2 regions of the Acinetobacter sp. 228 genome follow, and region 1 is predicted to be linked to the other one. Evidence: predicted binding sites of a transcription regulator. Region 1 holds the regulator's gene; the other holds the start of a gene.
The links. Region 1 encodes PhoB, which activates phosphate uptake and scavenging genes when phosphate is short. Its sites were predicted from a motif close to TGTCATNAANCTGTCATAA; they were not measured.

Region 2: the regulator PhoB is predicted to act here: its motif matches at 3,676-3,694, upstream of VXQ92_RS00145 (inorganic phosphate transporter).

The regions. Positions count from the first base shown of each region.
Region 1 covers NZ_JAYWYV010000007.1:34,067-42,241, reverse strand. Annotated here, with positions in the region: gene VXQ92_RS07405 (GGDEF domain-containing protein) at 189-1,511, opposite strand; gene VXQ92_RS07400 (pirin family protein) at 2,013-2,960, shown strand; gene VXQ92_RS07395 (glutathione S-transferase family protein) at 3,120-3,770, shown strand; gene phoR (phosphate regulon sensor histidine kinase PhoR) at 3,819-5,177, opposite strand; gene phoB (phosphate regulon transcriptional regulator PhoB) at 5,204-5,914, opposite strand; gene VXQ92_RS07380 (TetR/AcrR family transcriptional regulator) at 6,165-6,842, opposite strand; gene VXQ92_RS07375 (SDR family NAD(P)-dependent oxidoreductase) at 7,067-7,915, shown strand; gene VXQ92_RS07370 (MATE family efflux transporter) at 8,035-8,175, opposite strand, start outside.
Region 2 covers NZ_JAYWYV010000001.1:28,849-37,023, reverse strand. Annotated here, with positions in the region: gene VXQ92_RS00150 (hypothetical protein) at 144-1,685, shown strand; gene VXQ92_RS00145 (inorganic phosphate transporter) at 2,009-3,628, opposite strand; gene metH (methionine synthase) at 4,158-7,844, shown strand; gene VXQ92_RS00135 (hypothetical protein) at 7,896-8,175, opposite strand, start outside.

The DNA of each region.
Region 1 (8,175 bases):
GCCTTCCCAACTTAAAATTTATAAAAATGAATAAGATGAAATTTATATAGTTGTATAAAAAATATTCTATTCTTTTGTTAAATATTTTAAAAGTGAAGAAACAAATTTATTTGATCAGGTAAAAATATCTGATTAATACTTCTCAGGATGAGCTTGGCTTGTTATAACAAACCAAACTGGGTTCAACTTTAATTTGTGGCTGATTGAACTGGCTGAGTGCTCGATTTAAATACATTCCAGGGATTGTCTGTTGCAGGCTTGGCCTGATCCAGTATGTCGGGATAATAGACTTCAATCCGGTTGCGTCCAGTTTTTTTGGCCTGATATAAAGCAATATCAGCTTGTTTGATCAGGTCTTCCAGAGTTTGGGTATGTGATTCCAGTTCTGCTATCCCGATCGAAATAGTAAACCGGATGGCATGATTAGGTTTGACATAAATGTACTGCTTTTGAATAGCACAGCGAATTCGCTCTGCAATCACCAGACTGTCTTGTAGCTGAGTATCCTCCAGAAGGGCGATAAATTCTTCCCCGCCAAAACGTGCCAGTACATCGCTATGCCGCATTTCTTTACGGGTCACTTCAGCAATGAGTTGCAATACCCGATCACCAACATCATGTCCATAGCTATCATTAATATTCTTAAAATGATCAACATCAAACATCAGCAGGCAGCTACTGGCATGTTTAGGCCACTGATGAATTGAGCGTTCAGCCATATCGACAAAATGGCGACGATTATATAGCTGGGTCAAATCATCGGTATGTGCGAGATTTTTTAAGGTTTGATAGTTCCATTCGTCAAGTAGGGAGCGCAGAAACGAACGTCGAACATTTAGAATATTATTCCAGTTAATATAGATACTAAAAAACCAGAGAGGACTAAAAACTACTGCAAAAATAAAAGCTTGAGATGTACTCATTAACTGATTGGCCCCCAGCATGATAAACAGGGCAATCAAGATGGAACAATAGACCGCGACTTTAAACTGGGTCTGTATACAGAGATTGGCGACAAGAATAAAAATCGCAGAGGCATAAATATAGGTGGCCACATGAGGACTACTTGAAAGTACCAGTAAGCCAATCCAGGCCGCTGCGGCCACAGTCGTACCTATAGGCACGATTCTATCCAGAACCTGAATGTTTTTATATTTTTTAAACAGGTAATAACAGCAAAACAGTGCGCCCAGAACCAGAACCACACGTATCAGCCCGGACATAAAAAACATGTCCGGAATAATCAGGATATCAGCAAAAAAATACAGAAGAAATGCTATTTGTGCCAGATAGTTAATTTGACGCAAATTTTGATGACTATGGGTATAGACGTAATCATAAAAATATTGCTGAAACGGAGCAGGAATACGGGCATGCGGATCTGTCAGCGCCTGTTCAATCAGCTGACGGTTTTTCAGATCACATTCAGATAGTTTTAGTGATTTATCAGTCGTCGAATTTTGAAAAGATACATTCGTCGTTGAATATATATTCTCATTCTTAGCAGACATGTCCTGGTCCAGTATTATTTTTATAGGTGCCTATTATGCCGTGATTGCATAAAAAATAACCTCCCAAAAATTGGGTATCCGGAAGGTTTTTACATTTAAAACGTAACAAAATTTGTGTTTTTTAATAATGGAAGTATTTGAAATACATGAAAAATCATCTTATTTGCCAGAATTTTAAAAAACTATTCATTCGTTTCACGTGAAACATGATTGCGCAATACTTCTTTGTATAACCCCATATCATCTCCTTAAGCCAGGTAGCTGCATCAAAAATTTTAAGCTAACTCAAGTATTTGTATTTACAATATAAATCGTATCAGCTGTTCAGATTTTAAATAGGGTAGCCATTAGAATACTTAATACGTATCTAAATATTTCTAGAGATAGATTTTGAATCTAGACCCTGTACATTGTCCTGAGCAAGGGGCATTTTGGATCAGTCTAATGTGAATGTCTCACCCACTCCGGAACTAGAATGAAAATGCCGAGGTAAACTCAGCCATGTCGACCAATAGTGATATTGAACTGTCCAATTCTGATGATTGTGAAAAGTATGTAAACCGGTTTATTCAGGAATTTCCTTTACGCCGCGCAGAAATCGGGCAGGGTACCGTGATTAAACGTGCCTTGCCAAGCAGACACAAGCGCATGATAGGTGCCTGGTGTTTTCTCGATCACGCCGGTCCTGCCATTTTCCCGCAAGGAGATGGCCTAGATATCGGACCACATCCGCATATCGGGCTGCAGACTTTTACCTGGATGATCGAAGGCAGCATGATGCACAATGACAGTCTGGGAAATCAGCAATTGATTCGTCCCAAGCAGGTCAATCTGATGACCTCGGGCTATGGTATCTCACATACTGAAGTCTCTCCGGAAAGTGAGACCCATATGCATGCAGCACAGTTGTGGATTGCCTTGCCGGATGACAAGATCAATATGGCACCGGGGTTTGACCATTATCCTGAATTACCGGTGGTCAATGAGCAGGGTATCGAGTTTACCGTGCTGGTTGGAGAGTATTTAAATACCAGATCACCGGTTAAAGTGCATAGTGAATTGCTGGGCGTGGATCTGTATGCAGATGAAAGTAGCAGTATGCGTTTGCCACTGAATCCGAAATTTGAATATGGCTTTATGGTACTTGAAGGTACGGCCAGTATAAATGGACATGAACTGACAGAGGATAATATGCTGATCCTGGAGCCGGGGTTGCAACAGGTCAATGCTGAAATTCATGCCAGAAGCCGGGTGTTATTGATTGGAGGAGAGCCATTTGAAAGCCCGATTTTATTATGGTGGAATCTGGTCGGGCGTACGGTAGAGGACCTTAAAATTGCACGGGAACAATGGATAGAAGGGCATGAACGTTTTGGTTCTATTCCAGCCTATGATGGGCTACGTTTAGAAGCTCCTGCATTTCCAGAGCGGATGCGTGCTTCACGATAAATGCTAAAATGATGGGAATATAAAGCGCTGGCTGAATTGAACTCAAAGAGTGAATCTGCAACATGGGATACATATCATTACAGTCATCAAAAAATGAGCTGGAGTCGGCTGCTTTTTGCTATGCTCAATGAGCAAGAACAATAAAATCATGAGTCTAATATGCGTGTTTTACATCATCTCGAACAATCACGGTCATTTCGTATCCTGTGGGCCATGGAAGAGTTAGGACTGGATTACGAGGTTAAATACTATAAGCGTCAGCCCAATCTTTCTGCGCCACCGGCCTTAAAACAGATCCATCCATTGGGCAAAGCTCCGATTCTGGTCGATCAGGGTCAGGTACTGGCGGAATCTGCAGCGATCCTGGAATATTTACAGGAAACCTATGACGAACAGCAGCAGTTTCGTCCCGAAGATCCTGCCGACAAGGCCCAGTACCGTTACTGGATGCATTATGCGGAAGGTTCGTTAATGCCGCTGCTGGTGATGCAACTGGTGATGACCACTGTACCAAAACATACCCCGTTGCTGATTCGGCCTGTAGCCAAGAAAATCTGTGATGGAGTGAAGAAACAGTTTGTACAGAGCCGCTTAAAAGATCATATCCAGTTTCTGGAAAGCTATTTGAGCGAGCATGATTATTTTGCCGGACATTTCAGTTTTGCCGATATTCAGATGAGTTTTCCTTTGGAAGCGATGCAGAGCCGGACAGGCCAAAGTTATCCAGCGATTCAGGCCTATCTGAAACGGGTCTCACAACGTGCAGCCTATGCGCGTGCGCTGAGCAGGGAAAAACAGATCAGCTCTTAAATGCTTAAAAGAAAAGGTGCCGATGGCACCTTTTTTGATTTTGTGAGATTAGTCCGGGAAGCTGAGACGTTCTTTGGGGAAAACCACCTTAAACGTGGAACCTTGGTTTTCTTTGGACTCGATTTCCAGATGTGCCTGATGTTGCATCAATACATGTTTGACGATGGCAAGTCCCAAACCGGTACCACCAGTACGGCGACTGCGGTCTGAATCGATACGGTAAAAACGCTCGGTCAGACGTGGCAGATGCTTGGGATCAATGCCGATACCGTTATCTTGCACCACAAAATAGGCCGATTCACCATCATCATGCCAGCCGATAGTGATGGTGCCACCTTTAGGCGTATATTTGATGGCATTGGTGATCAGATTACTAAAAGCGCTGGCCAGTTCCATGTCTGAACCGATCAGATCGCAATGGCTGTCAATGTCCAGATTCAGGGTATGACCATAATCCATATTATAGGCCTGGGCATCATCGAACAGCTGGTTCATCAGACTCGGCATTTCAATGATCTGGTTTTTGGCAATATTCTTGTCATTTTCCAGACGTGACAGTAATAGCAGGTCATTGACCAGTGCATTCATGCGTCGGGTCTGCGACTGCATCTGATCAAAGGCACGTTTCCAGCGTGGATTGATGTCTTCCTGATCGGTAAAGGTTTCAATATAGCCACTGAGTACGGTCAAAGGAGTTCGTAGTTCATGGGAAATATTATCGACGAAATCTTTACGCATCTGTTCCAGATTATGCATCCGGGTTACATCATAAGCGACCAGTACTCGGCTTTCTCCGCCAAAACGTGTCATTTTGACCTGTACATAATGGTCTTCAAACAGTGAAGAGCGCATTTTCAGGCCGTCCGGAGATTCATCAATATGATGATAGTATTCAATAAAATTCGGTTGGCGCAGCAAGGTCAGGATATTACGGCCACGGTCATCACTCGAGATTCCGAGCAGACGTTCCGCAGCAGGATTCCACCATTCAATCTGCTGGTTTTCATCAATTAAAACGACAGCTTCTTGCAAGGCTACCAGAGAAGACTGTGCACGATCGATCAGTTCAACCATTTCTGCCTGAACAATCCGTTCCTGACGCTGGGCGCGGTAAACATTGAAAAGCAGTGCACCCCAAATTCCGCCAATATTGGGCGGAACATCATAGGGGCGGTTGGAAATCCATTCATTGACCAAGTATAAAGAACGCATCTGGGTCGCAAAGAACGCCACGAAGGCGATTACGATACAAATCCAGAAATACCCACTCCCAAAACCAATAAAGCTGGCAATAATCAGAAAAAAAGCCAGCAGGCGTAAATCCTGTTTGGCGAAATCCCATAAACTGCTGTAACGGATTCTTTTGTGCTCGCGTGCCAGTTCGGGGACAGGGTAGGGTTCATACATAAAACAAGATTTACCTTAAATGATATTTAACCTAAAGCGACATCGGAACGGGTCGAGAAACGATAACCTGTGCCACGTACGGTCTGTACATAACGGTCCACACCATAGGGTTCCAGCACCTTGCGCAGGCGACGGATATGCACATCAATGGTCCGGTCTTCAATATAGACGTTACCGCCCCACACCTGATCCAGCAATTGCGCACGGGTATAGGCACGTTCCGGATGGGTCATGAAGAATGCCAGCAAACGGTATTCGGTGGGTCCCATTTCCAGAATATTATTGCCAAAATTCACCCGCTGGCTGACCGGATCCAGAATCAGGCCATTGGCATCAATGGTTTTTTCACCGCTCAGGGCATTGGCACGGCGCAGTACCGCCTTAATCCGGGAAACCAGTTCCCGGGTCGAGAACGGTTTGGTCATGTAGTCATCGGCACCGGCATCCAGACCTTGTACCTTGTGGTCTTCTTCACCGCGTGCTGTCAGCATGATCACCGGGATTTCAGACAGGCTTTCATCACGTTTCAGACGACGACATAAGTCCACACCGCTGACACCACCTGGCATCATCCAGTCCAGCAAAATCAGTGCCGGACGTTGATCCACAATCATCTGATGCGCCTGCTTGGCATCTTCTGCCTGCAAGCACTGAAAACCGGCCATATCCAGAGAGGTATGGATCATTTCCCGAATCGGGAGCTCGTCATCGACGATTAATATGTAGTCATCTTTCACAACGCAATACCCTATTTCATGTAAACGGTGAGCCGTTTTATATTTATGACAGGCTTATTACAAAGACTAATTATGACAGTATCATTGCAGAAAGGGAAAAACTGCTGAAATTCACAAAGATTTGTGACAAATATAGCGCATAAAATTGTTAAAAAATCATAAATTAATTTTACCTGTTTCCAAGATAAAGCATAAATTCACAACTACACTGGAAAGCTCATAATACCTTTTTAACAAAAGGATTTAACAGCTATTTTTTCTCGGAAAATGACTCTAATAGTGCTAAAAAAACCACACTGCAAGATGATAAAACTTCTTCAAGCGAATGCTTAAAACCGCTCATCACCCAACGAATGGCAATTTGGGTGACATAACCATTTAAACCGGTCGAAACCAGGGAAATTTCCTGCTCGCTACGATTTAACTGCGGCATCATTAACATGACAAAAGCATGAATCATACGGTCAAAACGCGACATGGTTTCATGAATGGTGGCCTGATTATGCAGTTCCTGTACCAGCATGGCATCAATATAAATGATCCTGGCCATACGTGGATTGTCACGCAAGGTGGTGAGTAGGGCTGTCAAACCGGCTTCGATCATTTTTTTCGGATCACTCGATGCCTGCATCATGGCCTGCATCACATTCTGTTGCAGTTCATCAATCAGTTTCAAAAAAATGGTCTGAAACAGATCTTCGCTTTTCTTGAAAGATTCATAAAAATAACGTTCAGTCAGTTTGGCTTCATTGCAGATATCTTTGACCGTGACTGAAAAAAAGCCGTAACTGCCATAGGCTTCAATTCCAGCTTCGATCAACTTTTCACGACGTGCCTGCTGCCGCTCCGCCATCGACAGGCCTTTAAACTGACGTTGTCTGGTTTTGGCGGCTCGTGGTTTCACTGCTGAGTCGATTGAATCGGTCATAAGGCCTGAGTGCTCATCTGTATAAAGATTTTGAATATCTTAGCAATAAATCACGCTTAGACCTACATGAGAAATTCTGTCCCGAAAGTTGGCCTCTAAGGATATGGGATAATTATTGACAATCTGTATTGTCAAAACTATATTGAGGATCTGTGCTAGCTCCTGAAACAACAGAACAAGATCCTGCTGTCATGGAATGGCAGTAGTTTACATAAGGAAATTAAATGAAAAATTTTAACAATAAAGTTGCCGCGATTACCGGGGCCGGTTCAGGTATTGGCCAGCAACTGGCGGTACTACTGGCCCAGCAGGGTTGTCATCTGGCACTGAGTGATATCAATGAACAGGGTCTGGCGCAAACGCTCGAATTGCTCAAAGAGAGTGATGTCCGTGTCACCATTCAGAAAGTAAACGTGGCTGACCTGGACCAGGTGCGTAACTGGGCGGCGCAGGTTGAACAGGATCATGGTAGTGTCAATATGATCTTTAACAATGCCGGTGTTGCACTGGGTTCAACAGTGGAAGGGGCATCTTATGAAGAACTGGAATGGATCGTCGGAATCAATTTCTGGGGTGTGGTGTATGGCACCAAAGAATTTCTGCCACTGATCAAGAAAACTGGCGATGGCCATATTATCAATATTTCCAGCCTGTTTGGTTTAACGGCTCAACCGACCCAGTCTGCTTATAATGCGACCAAGTTTGCAGTACGTGGCTTTACTGAATCCCTGCGTCAGGAACTGGACATGGAAAATTGCGGAGTCAGTGCGCTCTGTGTGCATCCGGGCGGGATCCGTACCAATATTGCCAATGCAGCAAAAATGAATAACAGCCTGCTGACTTTAGGTATGAATCCGGAAAAATCGGCCCGTAATTTTAATAAATTATTGCGTTGTCCACCTGCAGAAGCTGCTCGTCAAATTCTGGAGGCGGTACAAAAAGACAAGCGCCGTCTACTCATCGGCAATGATGCCAAAGCGATAGACCTGATTCAGCGAATCTTGCCGACCGGTTATCAGCATGTCACTGCACTGGCGACCCAATTTGGTAAAAGAAAGAAAAAGTCTGCTTAAGAAATTGTAAAACAGACCCGCAAAAGCGGGTTTTCTTTTTATCACGATAATCCTAATCTGACTCTTTAGAAGGTCAGTATCTGAGGTAATGTAAGGCTTTTGAATTATAAACTTTTTATCTATATCAAGGTCTCAATGGTCTTTTTCTTCCAGACAAACTGATAATACAGTCCCTGCAAAATACACATGCTGACAAAGGCCAATGCATAGGCATACCAGATACCTTCCAGGCCCCACCACCGGCTAAACAGATAAGCGGC
Region 2 (8,175 bases), on a different contig from region 1:
AGCTGCGGCTCTCTTGGTCAGTTGAAACATCTCGTAATATATTAGAAAGACAGGATGTCACTTAATGCCAATCTTGAAGTGAATTTTGCAGCGATAATGTATACATCTGTATATTAATCACTGTCATTATCGAGATATTTTGCATGTCCACTACACCAGACGGTCTCCAATTTCCTCTTCAGTCTCCACAACAAAAACCCAGTAGCTCAAAAGCAGGGCGCGCAATTATCGCGGCAGCGCTAGCCAATATCGCCCCTCACAGTTCTGCACAGGCACAATCAGAAAAAAACTGGCGCAAACTCTACACCATACATTTTAAGCAGCTGGTCGAGCAGGGTCTGAGTTCTCCTGAAGCCAGTCTGAAAATTGCAGAGGATGGATTGGCACAGGCTCATCAGACTTTTGAGTTTTATCGTGACGGTCAAAAGCATTTACTGCAGGAGGTCTTCTCTCTTCCCGCGGGTCAGTTGCATACCTTTAAGCTGACAGGTCATAGCAAAGCGGCACCAGAATGGTATGTGCCCTACCAGGGGCAAAAGCTGCAAGGTGATGCCTTACTGGAGCAGATTGAACGCTGGGAAACTCAAGGCATCATGGAAACCAGCCATGCCAATGCCCTACGTGAATGTGTGGTAAATCCTGAATGGTTTGACCTGTCAGATCGGACCACAGTGCTGTTTGGTGCTGCATCTGAAGCAGGACCTCTAACCTGGCTGGCAAAATGGAAAGCCAATATTGTGGCGATTGATTTGCCGAATACCCGGGTCTGGGGCAAGATTATTGACACCGTTAGCCAAGGCAATGCCACCCTGTATGCACCTTGTACTAAAGATCTGCCTGCCGATACTTCACCGAACATTTTGAAAGAAAAACTGGGCGCAAATTTACTCACCCAGATTCCTGAAATTGCTAAATGGCTATTACAGTTTGAGACGGATCTGGATCTGGCTGCGATTGCCTATCTGGATGGTGAAAAGCATGTCCGCGTTTCCATGGCGATGGATGCCATCATGCACTATGTTAGCCAGCAAAAAGCCAATACCAGCCTGATGTATATGTGTACGCCGACTGATGTGTATGCCGTTCCAGCTGAAGTGATCGAAGCCTCAAAAGAAAAATATGCAGAACGCTCCAAGGCACAGACCCTGATTTCTAAAAGTGTTGCGACTTTAAGCCGTAAACACTTTTTCCAGAAAAATAGTCATGAGCTGATTCAGTCTGGCGATCAGGCATATGGCATTTGTGACTGTCTGGTGGTTGAACAAGGCCCAAACTATGCGCTGGCAAAACGTATTCAGCAATGGCGTGCAACCTTGGCGCGTGCTCAAGGTCAACGGGTCAGCATTAATATTGCACCTTCTACGACCACTCATTCTGTTACCAAAAATCCGCTATTAAAAGCCGCATTCAATGGCGCCAGCCTGTTTGATGTGGAAGCTTTCGCACCTGAAACTACCAATGCATTGATGGCAGCATTATGGATTCATGACCTTCGCAATCCGGAATCAGTGGCCAATCCTGAAGTGGAACTGAACCATCCGCTTGAGTTAATGATGCATGGTGCGAATCATGGTGGTTTGTGGCGAGTCGCTTATCTGGCGCGTACCGCACTGCCTTTTGCTGCGCTGTTTGGTTTTGCGACGGAGAAATTGCCAAAAGGATTATTGAGCAAGTTGAAGAAGTAATTTATTTCCTTCACTTTACCCTTTTCCTAGAGTCGATATTCTTTTTATTTAAAATTCTGCCCCTCACCCCAACCCTCTCCCCAAGGGAGAGGGAGTATCCATCATAAATTTTAGTAACTGTTAGATATCTGCCTCCAAGCTACTTTTCCATGAGGTAAAAGAGCAAGATTTAGCGTCAATACCCATATTTGAATATATTATGTAAAATCCCCTCTCCTCTTAGGAGATGAGCATCCTCAGAATATATTCTGAGTGCGCAAGGGAGAGGTAAAAATCACCCATAAAAAAACGCTGCCGAGGCAGCGTTTTTTTATCAACGATGTTTAGAACACTTTTAACAATATCCAATACAAACCACCTGACAGACAGATCGTTGCTGGCAAGGTAAATACCCAGGCAGACAGAATGGTTTTCACCATCTGGAAATTCAGTCCTGACTTGTTTGCTACCATGGTACCGGCTACTGCTGAGTTCAGTACATGAGTAGTAGATACTGGCATACCGAAACCATCTGCCGCAGCAATGGTCGACATCGCAACAAGCTCGGCGGACATGCCCTGTCCATAGGTCATATGTTCTTTACCAATACGCTCACCGACGGTCACAACAATACGCTTCCAGCCCACCATGGTACCTAGACCCAGTGCAAGCGCAACTGCAACTTTCACCCAGGTTGGAATATATTGCAGGAATGAGTCAAGATTATCACGGTATTTATCCACCGTTTTTTCTTGCGCAGCAGACATCGCAGGTAAAGATTCTGCTTTATCCAGACGTTTAAAAGCGGTTGTGCTGAGGTACATGTCGTTACGGAATTCAGAAACTTGAGCTTCAGGCACATCTTTAATGTTGCTATAGCTAGCTACTTTCTCACCCAGATGATCGGTCAAACTTGCCAGTGCCGGAATGACTTCAGGGGTAATTTCCTTGGTCTGGATATACTTGGTGATAACAGCACGGGCTTGCTCATCCGGAATATCCTGATGATTTGGATAGATCACATCGGCTGTTTGTGCCGACAACTGGCCAAAAGATTGAATATGCTGGGTATCCAGATTCTTGTTCAATGAGTACGCCAGAGGTACGCACCCAATCAGAATCAGCATGATCAAACCCATGCCTTTTTGACCGTCATTTGAACCGTGTGCAAAACTCACACCTGTACAGGTAAAAATCAGCATGGCACGAATCAATGGAGGTGGTGGCTTGTTGCCTTCAGGTGGCTGAAACAGTTCCATTTGACGCTTGAAGATTTTTTTCACCAGCAGGAACAGCACCGCTGCAAATGCAAAACCGATGAGAGGCGAAAATAATAGCGCCTTACCAACTTTAATCACCTGCTCCAGGTCTATACCTGAAGCGCCACTGCCGGCATTCAGAATGTAATTCATGATGCCAACACCCAGAATCGAACCGATCAGGGTATGCGAACTGGATGCAGGAATACCAAGGAACCAGGTTCCAAGGTTCCAGAGAATGGCCGCTATCAGCATGGCAAAGACCATGGCAAAGCCTGCACCAGAGCCGACATTCATAATCAGCTCAACCGGCAATAACGCAATAATACCGTAAGCAACCGCGCCACTGGCCACCATAACCCCAAGGAAATTACAGAAGCCGGCCCACATCACTGCGACGGGAGCTGAGAGTGCATTGGTATAAATGACGGTAGCAACAGCATTGGCTGTATCGTGGAAGCCATTGACGAATTCAAAGCTCAATGCGATAAAAAGTGCAGTTGCTAACAAAATAACTGAATACAGGCTTAAGGCCGGTACATGTGCTAAATCTGAAGACAATTGGAAGCCGATATAAATCAGCGTAGTGATAATAAGAGTCAAGAACACCGGCATAAAAAATTTCGGTGTTGGCACATGAACATTGGTCGACTTTTTCGAAGCCGACTTGTGTGCTGAATCTACGGGAGTTGGATTAGGATTCATGCAAGCAGGAATAGAGGATTCAATGATCCTCATATTGTTCAGTTAAATTGTGACAATTATATGACAAACTGTTGTCATATGATGCAATTATTTGGATTTTCTTGCTGTCATTCGTCCTGTTTAATTCCGACTAAAAACTAAATTTTGATTTTATAAATCATTCACTTGAGATAGCATTCCAGCTTGTTTCTGCGCAAAAAGTACACACATTTTGCTACCAAAACCATCGAAGCCCTTTCTGTCAGCAGGCTGAATAAAGTTTCAGTTGCATAGCATAAGGAATGAATATGACATTTTTATGAATAGATGCCTCAGTTCAATTTTGTGTTTCTGCCCCTGCCCTAAACCGGTCAAATCAGAGCCAGGTTAACTATATTTTCTGGTCCGGATTTCAGAATTTTATGTTTATCTACTGACTTATCAAATTTTCATATCATACTTATCCATCATTCTGAGCAATGTCAGCAGAAATCAGTTCACTAATCTGCTAAGATTACAGCCGTTTTAAAAGACTGCTGAGAACGTTTGAATGTCGACATTAACCACCTTAAAAGAACTTCTTGCCAAAAGAATTTTAATTATCGATGGTGCGATGGGTACCATGATCCAACGCCATAAACTGGAAGAAGCCGATTATCGTGGTGAACGTTTTGCCGATTGGGCCTTTGACCTCAAAGGCAACAATGACCTTTTAGTCCTGACCCAACCGCAGATTATCCAAGGCATTCACGAAGCATATCTTGAAGCCGGCGCAGACATTATTGAAACCAATACCTTTAACGGTACGCGTGTTTCTATGTCTGACTATCATATGCAAGATCTGGTTCCAGAAATTAACCGTGAAGCTGCACGTTTAGCAAAAGAAGCCTGTGCCAAATATTCAACGCCGGAAAAACCGCGTTTTGTAGCCGGAGTCATCGGGCCAACATCACGTACAACATCTATTTCACCGAATGTGAATGATCCTGCGTTCCGTAACATCACCTTTGATGCCCTGAAAGTTGATTATATCGAATCGACCAAAGCCTTAATTGAAGGCGGTGTTGATATCATCCTGATTGAAACTGTATTCGATACGCTCAATGCTAAAGCTGCCATCTTTGCAGTAAAAGAAGTGTTCAAGGAACTGGGTTATGAATTGCCAATCATGATCTCAGGTACGATTACCGATGCCTCAGGTCGCACATTGACAGGTCAAACCGCAGAAGCATTCTGGAACTCAATGCGTCATGCAGAACCGATTTCAATCGGCTTTAACTGTGCACTTGGTGCAGATGCGATGCGTCCACACGTAAAAACCGTGTCTGACGTTGCCGACACCTTCGTTTCTGCGCATCCTAACGCAGGCTTGCCAAATGCGTTTGGTGGTTATGATGAAACCCCTGAAGAAACGGCAGCATTCATTAAAGAATTTGCTGAAAGCGGCTTGATCAATATCACCGGTGGTTGCTGTGGTACTACGCCAGATCATATCCGCGCGATTGCGCAGGCGGTTGAAGGTATTGCCCCTCGCCAGATCCCTGAAATTGAGCCTGCATGTCGTTTAAGTGGTTTAGAACCATTTAACATCACCAAAGATTCATTATTCGTGAACGTCGGTGAACGTACCAACGTCACGGGTTCTAAAAAATTCCTTCGTTTAATTAAAGAAGAAAACTTCACAGAAGCGTTGGACGTGGCACGTCAACAGGTGGAAGCCGGTGCGCAGATCATCGACATCAACATGGATGAAGGCATGCTGGATTCACAAGGTGCGATGGTGCACTTTCTGAACCTGATCGCATCTGAACCTGATATTTCACGTGTGCCAATCATGCTCGATTCTTCTAAATGGGAGATTATTGAAGCAGGTTTGAAATGCGTTCAAGGTAAAGCCGTTGTGAACTCGATTTCCTTAAAAGAAGGTTATGACGAGTTTGTCGAACGTGCCCGCCTTTGCCGTCAGTACGGTGCTGCGGTGATCGTGATGGCATTTGATGAAAATGGTCAGGCCGATACAGCAGAACGAAAAAAAGCAATCTGTAAGCGTTCATACGATGTACTTGTGAACGAAGTGGGCTTCCCTTCTGAAGATATTATCTTTGACCCGAACGTATTTGCAGTGGCAACGGGTATTGAAGAACACAATAACTATGGCGTGGACTTCATTGAAGCAACCGGCTGGATTAAAGAAAATCTGCCAAATGCGATGATTTCAGGCGGTATTTCAAACGTATCATTCTCCTTCCGTGGTAACGAGCCTGTACGTGAAGCGATCCATGCAGTGTTCCTGTATCACGCGATCCAGAAAGGCTTGACCATGGGGATCGTGAACGCCGGCCAGCTGGCGATTTATGATGACATCGACAAAGAGCTTAAAGATGCCGTTGAAGATGTAGTCTTGAACCGCAACCAGGGCGAAAGCGGTCAGGAAGCAACTGAAAAATTATTGACCATTGCAGAAAAATACCGGGGTCAAGGCGGTCAGCAAAAAGCGGAAGAAAACCTTGAATGGCGAGCCGAGTCCGTTGAAAAACGTCTTGAGTATGCACTGGTAAAAGGCATCACCACTTATATCGATCAGGATACGGAAGAAGCCCGTTTAAAATCGACGCGTCCGCTGGATGTGATCGAAGGTCCGCTCATGGCGGGTATGAACGTGGTCGGCGACCTGTTTGGTGCCGGCAAAATGTTCCTGCCACAAGTGGTGAAATCGGCACGTGTCATGAAACAGGCCGTCGCGTGGTTAAACCCGTTCATTGAAGCTGAAAAAACCCAGGCTGAAGCCAAAGGTAAAATCCTCTTGGCTACGGTGAAAGGCGATGTACACGATATCGGTAAAAACATCGTGGGCGTGGTATTGGGCTGTAATGGCTATGACATCGTTGACCTTGGCGTGATGGTGCCATGTGAGAAAATTCTACAAACTGCAATTGATGAAAAAGTCGATATCATCGGTTTGTCTGGTCTGATCACACCGTCATTGGATGAAATGGTCTTTGTAGCTAAAGAAATGCAGCGTAAAGGCTTTAATATTCCACTGATGATTGGTGGTGCAACGACCTCTAAAGCGCACACCGCTGTGAAAATCTCACCGCAGTATCATAATGATGGCGTGTACTACACGGCTGATGCTTCTCGTGCGGTGGGTGTGGCAACGCAATTGCTTTCTGCCGAGATGAAACCAAAACTGGCAGCAGACTATGCTGCGGATTATGAAAAAATCCGTATCCGTCTTGCCAATAAGCAGCCGAAAGCTGCGAAGCTTTCTTATGCTGAGTCAGTTGAAAACGGTTTCAAAATCGACTTTGCCAAGAATGCACCAGTTAAACCAAATTTCATTGGCTCACAAACATTCACCAACTATCCTTTAGAAACCTTGGTGGAATATTTTGACTGGACGCCATTCTTTATTTCTTGGAGTTTGGCGGGTAAATTCCCGAAAATCCTTGAAGATGAAGTGGTGGGTGAAGCTGCACGTGATTTGTATGAACAAGCACAAGCAATGTTGAAAGACATCATCGAGAATAAACGTTTCGATGCGCGTGCGACGTTTAGCATTTATCCTGCGAATCGTGTGGCGGCAGATACGGTTGCTGTTGCTGATGAAAATGGCAATGTGACGCATAGCTTCGAGCACCTTCGTCAGCAGTCTGACAAAGTGACCGGTAAAGCGAACTACTCTCTGGCTGACTTTATTGCACCGAAAGATGTGGCGCAGGATTACCTGGGTGGCTTTACAGTTTCAATTTTTGGTGCGGAAGAACTTTCGCAAGAATACAAAGCCAAAGGCGATGACTATAACGCGATTATGGTTCAAGCTTTGGGTGACCGTTTTGCTGAAGCTTTTGCTGAGCACTTGCATCAACGTATTCGTAAAGAGTTCTGGGGCTACCAGGCAGATGAACAATTAACCAATGATGAGTTAATTAAAGAGAAGTATGTGGGTATTCGTCCTGCACCGGGCTACCCTGCTTGTCCTGAACATTCTGAAAAAGCACCATTGTTCGACTGGTTAGGTACTACTGAGAAGATGGGTACTTACCTGACTTCTAGCTTTGCGATGTGGCCACCTTCATCAGTGAGCGGTTTCTATTATGCAAACCCTGAAACTGAATACTTTAACGTGGGTAAAATCTCTGGCGACCAGTTAGAAGATTATGCGAAGCGTAAAGGCTGGACGTTAGATGAAGCGAAACGCTGGTTAGCGCCAAATCTGGATGATTCGATTTCTTAAGAATCACCAAGTTTAGATAAAAAAATCCCCTCGAATGAGGGGATTTTTTTACTAATTAAATATTACGTCTTTTTTTACTGATCTATAAGGATTATCAGAAATCCTTACTTTTGGCAAAATACAATTAGCTTCTACAATTTTTTTAATTAAATATGTATAATTAATTTTTGATTTTTCACCTAAATAAATATTCTTAATTTTCGAATCACAATCAACTTGATACTCAATATAACTTCGTTGTTTCTCATTATCATAAATAACTGATGAATCAGATATTTCCTCTATCTTCATCACCCTACACTCTTGCTCCTCTTGAAAAGAAAAGTGTTTA